2 regions of the Hydrogenophaga sp. GW823-FHT04C09 genome follow, and region 1 is predicted to be linked to the other one. Evidence: riboswitches for the same ligand, from Rfam matches in the RefSeq annotation. Region 1 holds a riboswitch; the other holds the start of a gene.
The links. A riboswitch is a leader RNA that binds a small molecule or an ion and turns the genes downstream of it on or off. The one in region 1 is predicted to bind S-adenosylhomocysteine.
Positions count from the first base shown of each region.

Region 1 (4,351 bases):
GGAAGAACGGGGCCCAGTCGATGTACTTGGCGATCTCGTGCAGGTCGAAGTTCTTGAACACGCGCTTGCCGATGAACTTGGGCTTCTGCGGCGTGTAGGCCTTCCAGTCGATCGGCGTCTTGTTCAGGCGCGCGCGCTCCAGCGGCCACAGCGGCACCTGCTTCTTGTTGGCATGCTGGTGGCGCACGCGCTCGTAGTCGGCGGTGACCTCGGCGATGTAGGCCGCGGCCTGGTCGGACAGCAGGCCCTGCGCCACGCTCACGCTGCGCGAGGCGTCGGGCACGTAGACCACCGGGCCGTCGTAGTGCGGCGCGATCTTCACCGCGGTGTGCACGCGGCTGGTGGTGGCGCCACCGATCAGCAGCGGGATGCCCCGGCCGCGGAAGTGTTCGTCCTTCTGCATCTCACCGGCCACGTACTGCATCTCTTCCAGGCTGGGCGTGATCAGGCCCGAGAGGCCCACGATGTCGGCGCCCTCGGCCTTGGCCATGGCCAGGATCTCGTGGCAGGGCACCATCACGCCCATGTTCACGACCTCGTAGTTGTTGCACTGGAGCACGACGGTGACGATGTTCTTGCCGATGTCGTGCACGTCGCCCTTGACGGTGGCGATCACGATCTTGCCCTTGGGCTTCACGTCGCCGCCGGCCGCCTGCAGGGCCAGTTTCTCGGCCTCGATGTAGGGCAGCAGGTGCGCCACGGCCTGCTTCATCACGCGCGCGCTCTTGACCACCTGCGGCAGGAACATCTTGCCCTGGCCGAACAGGTCGCCGACCACGTTCATGCCGTCCATCAGCGGGCCTTCGATCACGTTGAGCGGGCGGCCACCGCCGGCCTCGATCTCGCGCCACATCTCTTCGGTGTCTTCGGTGATGAAGTCGTTGATGCCGCGCACCAGCGCGTGGCTCAGCCGCTCGCGGATCGGCAGCGCGCGCCATTCGTTCTTCTTGCTGTCGTCCTTGGCCGAGCCTTTGGCACTCTCGGCCACCTCCACCAGGCGCTCGCCCGCATCGGGCCGGCGGTTGAGCACCACGTCTTCCACGCGCTCGCGCAGCTCGGGCTCGAGCTCGTCGTACACGCCCACCATGCCAGCGTTGACGATGCCCATGTCCATGCCGGCCTGGATCGCGTGGTACAGGAACACGGTGTGGATGGCCTCGCGCACCGGGTCGTTGCCGCGGAAGCTGAACGACACGTTGGACACGCCGCCGCTGACCTTGGCGCCCGGCAGGTGCTGCTTGATCCAGCGCGTGGCGTTGATGAAGTCCACCGCGTAGTTGTTGTGTTCCTCGATGCCGGTGGCGATGGCGAAGATGTTAGGGTCGAAGATGATGTCTTCGGGCGGGAAGCCCACCTCATCGACCAGCACGCGGTAGGCGCGTTCGCAGATCTCGACCTTGCGTTCGTAGGTGTCGGCCTGGCCCTTTTCGTCGAAGGCCATGACCACGGCGGCCGCGCCGTAGCGCTTGACCAGGCGCGCCTGGCGCTTGAACTCGTCCAGGCCTTCCTTCATGGAGATGGAGTTGACGACGCCCTTGCCCTGCACGCAGCGCAGGCCGGCCTCGATCACCTCCCATTTGGAGGAGTCCACCATCACCGGCACGCGCGCGATGTCGGGCTCGCCGGCGATCAGGTTGAGAAAACGCACCATCGCGGCCTTGCTGTCGAGCATGGCCTCGTCCATGTTGACGTCGATGATCTGGGCGCCGTTCTCCACCTGCTGACGCGCCACGGCCAGCGCGTCTTCGAAGCGCCCCTCGAGGATCATGCGGGCGAAGGCCTTGGAACCGGTGACGTTGGTGCGCTCGCCGACGTTGACGAACAGGCTGCCCGGCTCGATGCGCAGCGGCTCCAGGCCGGAGAGCAGCATGGGCGGCACGGGGGTGGACGACGACGACGGGGAAGCGGATTCGGAGGACATGAGGCTCACCAAGGCAGTTTGCGAAAAACAGACCGGTGAGCGCCGTTTGGGCCTGTTCGCGCCCACTCAAGCCTGACGCACGGTGGGGGCCGAAAAGCCCGCCGGCGCTGCAACGCTCCTTGAGAAGCGGCGATTTTAGCTCGCCAGGGAGGGCTTCGCCCGCCATTGGTGCGATGTTTGCTTGCCCCGCGCCCATGCCCTCCAGCCCCAGCGACCCCGACAGCCCCGCAACCGACTGGCACGCCCAGGAGCTGCTGCTCATGCGCGAGGTGATGAAGCTGGTGGGCCGCAGCCTGGCGCCGGCCTTCGTGCTGCGCGAGATGCTGCACCTGATGAGCGAATTGCTGGGCCTGAACCGGGGCCGCATGGTGCTGGCCGGCGAGGCCGCGCCGGGCGAAGAGCGCACGGCCTCGGTGCGCCACGCCTACGGCCTCACGGCCGAGGAGGTGCAGCGCGGCGTTTTCCGCTGGGGCGAGGGCATCACCGGGCGGGTGCTGGCCACGGGGCTGCCGGCCATCGTGCAGGACGTGGACGCCGAGCCGCTGTTCCTGTTCCGCACGGTGCCGCGCGATCGCCTGCCGCCGCAGACCGTGGCCTTCATCGCGCTGCCGATCGAGGTCAACGGCGCCACCATCGGCGTGCTGGCCTGCCACCGCATCCGCAGCCGCCAGCGCCACCTGAACGACGACCTGGCCGTGTTGCGCATCCTGGCCACGCTGGCCGGGCAGCTGCTGCGGCTGGAACAGCTGGTGGCCGAGCAGACGCGCCAGCTGCTGGCGCGCAACGCGGCCCTGGCCCGCGCGCTGGACAGCGCCAGCGCCCGCTACGGCCTGATCGGCCGCTCGCCCGCGCTGCTGCAGGCGCTGGGCGAGCTCGAGCGCGTGTCGCAGTCGCAGGCCACGGTGCTGCTGCTGGGCGAGTCGGGCACCGGCAAGGAGCTGTTCGCGCGCGCGGTGCACCTGGCCAGCGGCCGGCACGACCAGCCCTTCATCAAGGTCAACTGCTCGGCGATTCCCGAAACGCTGTTCGAGTCCGAGCTGTTCGGTTACGAGCGCGGCGCCTTCACCGGCGCGAACACCGCGCGCGCGGGCTGGTTCGAGCAGGCCCACGGCGGCACCATCTTCCTCGACGAGATCGGCGAGCTGCCGCTGGCCATGCAGTCCAAGCTGCTGCGCACGCTGCAGGAGGGCACGCTGGTTCGCCTGGGCGGCACGCGCGAACTCAAGGTGAACGTGCGCCTGGTGGCGGCCACCAACCGCGAGCTCGCGCGCGAGGTGCAGGCCGGGCGCTTCCGGCAGGACCTGTACTACCGCCTCAACGTGATCCCGATCCGCCTGCCCAGCCTGCGCGAACGCGGCGAGGACGTGCGCGCGCTGGCCCTGCACTTCGTGAACCGCGCCAACCAGGCGCACCAGCGCAACGTGAACCTCGCGCCCGACGCGCTAGCGCGGCTGGAGGCGCACGACTGGCCGGGCAACATCCGCGAGCTGGGCAACCTGATCGAGCGCCTGGTGCTGCTGGCCGACCACACCCTGGTGACGGCCGCCACGCTGGAGCGCTTCATGCCCCAGGCCCAGGGCGCGGCGGCCCCCACCGGGGAGACCGAACCGCTGGTGCGCGACTACCAGAGCGCGCAATCGCACAGCGCCCAGGCCCTGCGCGAGGCGCTGGCCCGGCACCAGGGCAACCAGTCGCGCGCGGCGCAAAGCCTGGGCCTCACCCTGCGCCAGTTCGCCTACAGGATGAAGAAGCTCCCCCCTGCGCCGCCTTCGGCGCCTTCCCCCCGAAGGGGGGACGACACCTGAGGCGCAATGTGTCGACATTGTGTCGACACATTGAAGGCCAAAGGCACTTGGCGCCGGTGCTATCGCTGTGCTTTTGATAGCACAAAATTCAACTAAAACAATGACTTGAAAGCCATTCCAGGCAACTTCACGAGGCTGGCACGCGGGTTGCGAAAAGGCACCGCAGGCAATCCCGCCGGCCGCTTTTTTCGTGAGGTTTCCATGAGCATCGACGCCATCCTGATCGCCCCCGCCCAGTTGCAGGCCCTGCAGTCGTCCGAACCCGTGGTGGTCATCGACACCCGCGACGCCGAGACCTTCGCCGCCGGCCACATCCCCGGTGCGGTGAACCTGCGCGAGGTCTTCACCTACCTCGCCACCTCCACGCCCGAAGGCCTGCAAGCCCTCAAGGCCACCTTCGCCGCCGCGCTGGGCGCCGCCGGCCTCTCGGGCGAAGAGACCGCCGTGTTCTACGAGGACGCGATGAACAGCGGCTACGGCCAGTCCTGCCGCGGCTACTACCTGCTGACCTGGCTGGGCTACCCCAGGATCAAGGTGCTCAACGGCGGCTTCAGCGCCTGGAAGGCCTCGGGCCTGCCGGTCTCCACCGAGGCCGCCACGCCCACACCCGCCACCTTCCCCGAGC
Region 1 covers NZ_JBXAIO010000005.1:240,423-244,773, reverse strand. The annotation lists gene metH (methionine synthase) at 1-1,921, opposite strand, end outside; S-adenosyl-L-homocysteine riboswitch at 1,952-2,048, opposite strand; gene AC1Q9M_RS16000 (sigma-54 interaction domain-containing protein) at 2,116-3,726, shown strand; gene AC1Q9M_RS15995 (sulfurtransferase) at 3,928-4,351, shown strand, end outside.

Region 2 (4,351 bases), on a different contig from region 1:
GGCCCCGCTCTGGTTCATGGTGTAGAAGTGCAGCCCCGGCACGCCGCCGCCGCGCAGGCGGTCGCACAGGTCGGTCACCACGTCCAGGCCGAAGGACTTGATGGACGCGGTGTCGTCGCCGAAGGCCTGCAGGCGCATGCGGATCCAGCGCGGGATCTCGGCGCCGCAGGCGTCGGAGAAGCGCATCAGCTGCGTGGAGCTGGTGATGGGCATGATGCCCGGCACCACCGGCACGTCCACGCCCACGCGCTGCAGCTCGTCACGGTAGCGGAAGTAGGCGTCGGCATTGAAGAAGTACTGCGTGATGCCCGAATCGGCACCGGCCTTCACCTTGGCCGCGAAGGCCTCGAGGTCGGCCTCGGGCGAGCGGGCCTGCGGGTGCGTTTCCGGGTAGGCCGCCACCTCGATGTGGAATCGGTCACCGGTCTCGGCGCGCACGAAGGCCACCAGGTCGCTGGCGTAGCGGAACTCGCCACCCACGCCGTAGCCGCTGGGCAGGTCACCGCGCAGGGCCACGATGCGGCGGATGCCGGCGGCCGCGTAGGCCGCCAGGCGCTCGCGGATGCTCGAGCTCGACTGGCCGATGCAGCTCAGGTGCGGCGCGGCGGGGCAGCCCTCGCCCATGATCTCGGTCACGGCCTGCAGCGTGCCGTCCTGCGTGGAGCCGCCGGCGCCAAAGGTCACCGAGCAGAACTCGGGCTTGAGCGCGTACAGCTGCTGGCGCACCGCGCGCAGCTTGACCGCGCCTTCGGGCGTCTTGGTCGGGAAAAATTCCAGGCTGATGGGAAGACTCACGGCCCCCTCCTTACATCACTTGCTCGCATACACAAAAAACTCGCGGTTGCCGTCACCCCCGGTGATCGCGCTCTCGACGTAGTCGCGCATCCGCAGGCCCTGCTCTTCGCAGGCCTGCGCGATGCGATCGCGCACGATGGCGTAACTCGCCGCGTCCTTCACCAGACCGCCCTTGCCGATGTGCCCGGGCTGCAGCTCGAACTGCGGCTTGACCAGCATCAGCATCTGCCCACCCGGCGCCAGCAGCGGCACCAGGGCCGGCCACACCAGGGTCTGCGAGATGAACGACAGGTCGCCCACGATCAGATCGAACGGCGCCGCGCCACCCGCGTCCTGCAGCGCCTGGGCCGAGAGATCGCGCGCGTTGCATTTTTCAATGCAGATCACGCGCGGATCGCCCTTGAGCTGCGGGTGCAGCTGGCCCTGGCCCACGTCCACACCCATGACCCGCGCCGCGCCCCGCTGCAACAGGCAGTCGGTGAAACCGCCGCTGCTCTGCCCCACATCAAGGCAGCGCAGGCCGCTCACGTCCAGGCCGGTGTGGCGCAGCGCGCCTTCCAGCTTGAGGCCGCCGCGCGACACATAGCGCGTCTCCGCCGTGTCCAGCAGGCGCAGCTCGGCCGCGTCGCGCAGCTCCTCGCCGTTCTTGGTGACCGCTGTCCAGTCGCCACCCGGCGCACGCCATTGCACGCCCGCGGCGATGAGCCGCTGGGCCTGCGAACGGGTAGCGGCCAGGCCGCGCTCGACGAGCAGCTGGTCGGCCCGCATGGGCGCGATCAATACCGGTAGGTGTCCGGCTTGTACGGGCCGGCCTTGCTCACGCCGATGTAGGCGGCCTGCTCGTCGGTCAGCTCGGTCAGCATGGCGCCAACCTTCTTCAGGTGCAGGCGCGCGACCTTCTCGTCCAGGTGCTTGGGCAGCACGTAGACCTGGCCCACTTCGTACTTCTTCGGCTGCGTGAACAGCTCGATCTGGGCAATGGTCTGGTTCGCGAACGAGCTCGACATCACGAAGCTGGGGTGGCCGGTGCCGCAGCCCAGGTTCACCAGGCGGCCCTTGGCCAGCATGATGATCTTCTTGCCGTCGGGGAACTTGACGTGGTCGACCTGCGGCTTGATCTCTTCCCATTCGTACTTCTCGATCGAGGCGATGTCGATCTCGTTGTCGAAGTGGCCGATGTTGCAGACGATGGCCTGGTCCTTCATCGCGGCCATGTGGTCGTGCGTGATGATGGATTTGTTGCCGGTGGTGGTCACGAAGATGTCGGCCTTGTCGGCGGCGTACTCCATGGTCACGACCTTGTAGCCTTCCATCGCGGCCTGCAGGGCGTTGATGGGGTCGATCTCGGTCACCCACACCTGGGCCGACAGCGCGCGCAGCGCCTGGGCCGAACCCTTGCCCACGTCACCGTAGCCGGCGACCACGGCGACCTTGCCGGCGATCATCACGTCGGTGGCGCGCTTGATGCCGTCGACCAGCGATTCGCGGCAGCCGTACAGGTTGTCGAACTTGCTCTTGGTCACCGAATCGTTCACGTTGATGGCGCGGAACGGCAGCGTGCCCTTGGCGCTCATTTCCTTCAGGCGGTGCACGCCGGTGGTGGTCTCTTCGGTCACGCCGATGATCTGGCTGGCCTTGCGGGTGTACCAGGTCGGGTCCTGCGCGAGCTTGGCCTTGATGGCGGCGAACAGGCAGGTTTCTTCTTCGCTGGTCGGCTTGCTGATGACCGAAAGGTCCTTCTCGGCCTTCTGGCCCAGGATCATCAGCAGCGTGGCGTCGCCGCCGTCGTCCAGGATCATGTTGGGGCCTTCGCCTTCGGTGCCGGCGGCGCCGAACTCAAAGATGCGGTGGGTGAAGTCCCAGTACTCGGCCAGGGTCTCGCCCTTGTGCGCGAACACCGGCGTGCCCTGCGCGACCAGCGCGGCGGCGGCGTGGTCTTGCGTGGAGAAGATGTTGCACGAAGCCCAGCGCACGCTCGCGCCCAGGGCCTGCAGGGTTTCGACCAGCACCGCGGTCTGGATCGTCATGTGGATGCTGCCGGTGATGCGCGCGCCCTTGAGCGGCTTGGCGGCGGCGAATTCCTCGCGGATGGCCATCAGGCCGGGCATTTCGGTTTCCGCGATGCGGATTTCCTTGCGGCCCCACTCGGCCAGGGAAAGGTCGGCGATCGCGCTGTCGGCGGTCGGGTTGTTCAGACGTGCATTCATGGTTCGCTCCGGAAAGGATGGACAAACCACATCTGGCATTGAGTCAAAAAGAACTCATCGCACGGGATGTGGATGAGCGTCGTTGCATGGATGGTCCGAGCCTCACGCCCCGCTGCTGAAGTGTTCAGTGGGGGCGCTGCAACGCTCCTCGGATCGCGCGATTCTACCGCAGCGGCCTCGATCTGCCCCCTGCCGCGCGTCGCCGGTGGCACCTGCGGCGCCCGGGGCCCTGTGCGACACTGCCCGCCTTCCATGCGCATGAATCCCCTCACCCTCTGGCCCGCCACGGACCGCGCCCGCATCCACGGCGTGCTGACCGACATCGACGACACCCTCACGACCGAGGGCGCGATCACCCCCGATGCCCTGGACGCCTTGCACCGCCTGCGCACCGCCGGCCTGCCGGTGTTCGCCATCACGGGCCGGCCCGCCGGCTGGAGCGAGGCCTTCGCGCTGGCCTGGCCGGTGGACGCCATCGTGGCCGAGAACGGCGCCGTGGCGCTGTGGCGCGGCGACTCGGGCGAACTCAGGCGCGACTACCTGCAGGACGCGGCCACGCGCGCCGCCCATTTCGCGAAGCTGCAGGCCACCGCGCGGCGCGTGCTCGCCGAGCTGCCGCAGGCCCGCCTGGCCACCGACAGCCCGGGGCGCGAGACCGACATCGCGATCGACCACAGCGAGTTCGCCCACCTGAGCGAAGCCGACATCGCCACGGTGGTGCAACTCATGAAAAGCGAGGGCCTCAACGCCACCGTGAGCTCCATCCACATCAACGGCTGGATCGGCGAGCACGACAAGCTGGCCGGTGCGCGCTGGATCGTGCGATCGCGCCTGGGCCGCTCGCTCGACGACGAACTCGACCGCTGGGTCTACGTCGGCGACTCGACCAACGACGCGCGCATGTTCGGCCATTTCCCGCACAGCGTGGGCGTGGCCAACGTCGCGCGCTTCTGGGGCGCGCTCACGCAACACCCGCGCTACGTGGCCGCGGGCGAGCGCGGCGCGGGCTTCACCGAGGTGGCCGACGCGGTGCTGGGCGCGCGGGCCGCGGGCGCATGAGCGAACACCCGCTGCCGCCCACCGGCCCCCTGCCGGAGCACCCACCCGCCCAGGCCCGGCTCGGCCTGGTCGCGATCTTCGGCTCCACCTTCTTCGAGCTGGTGGGCTACTTCATGCTCACGCCGCTGCTGCTGTTGCGCCTCAAGGGCGGCGGCGAATCGACCGCGCTGGCCGGTGTGTTCGCCGCCAGCGGCTGGCTCGGCGTGTTCTTCATGACGCCGTTCGCTTCGGCCATCACGCAGCGCCTGGGCCGGCGGCCCACGCTGTGGCTGGCCGCGCTGATCCCGGTG
Region 2 covers NZ_JBXAIO010000011.1:36,728-41,078, reverse strand. The annotation lists gene metF (methylenetetrahydrofolate reductase [NAD(P)H]) at 1-795, opposite strand, end outside; gene AC1Q9M_RS23685 (TlyA family RNA methyltransferase) at 811-1,563, opposite strand; gene ahcY (adenosylhomocysteinase) at 1,572-3,002, opposite strand; S-adenosyl-L-homocysteine riboswitch at 3,070-3,158, opposite strand; gene AC1Q9M_RS23675 (HAD-IIB family hydrolase) at 3,261-4,061, shown strand; gene AC1Q9M_RS23670 (MFS transporter) at 4,058-4,351, shown strand, end outside.
Region 2: linked by a shared signal. The riboswitch ahead of ahcY (adenosylhomocysteinase) and the one ahead of metH (methionine synthase) in region 1 are both predicted to bind S-adenosylhomocysteine.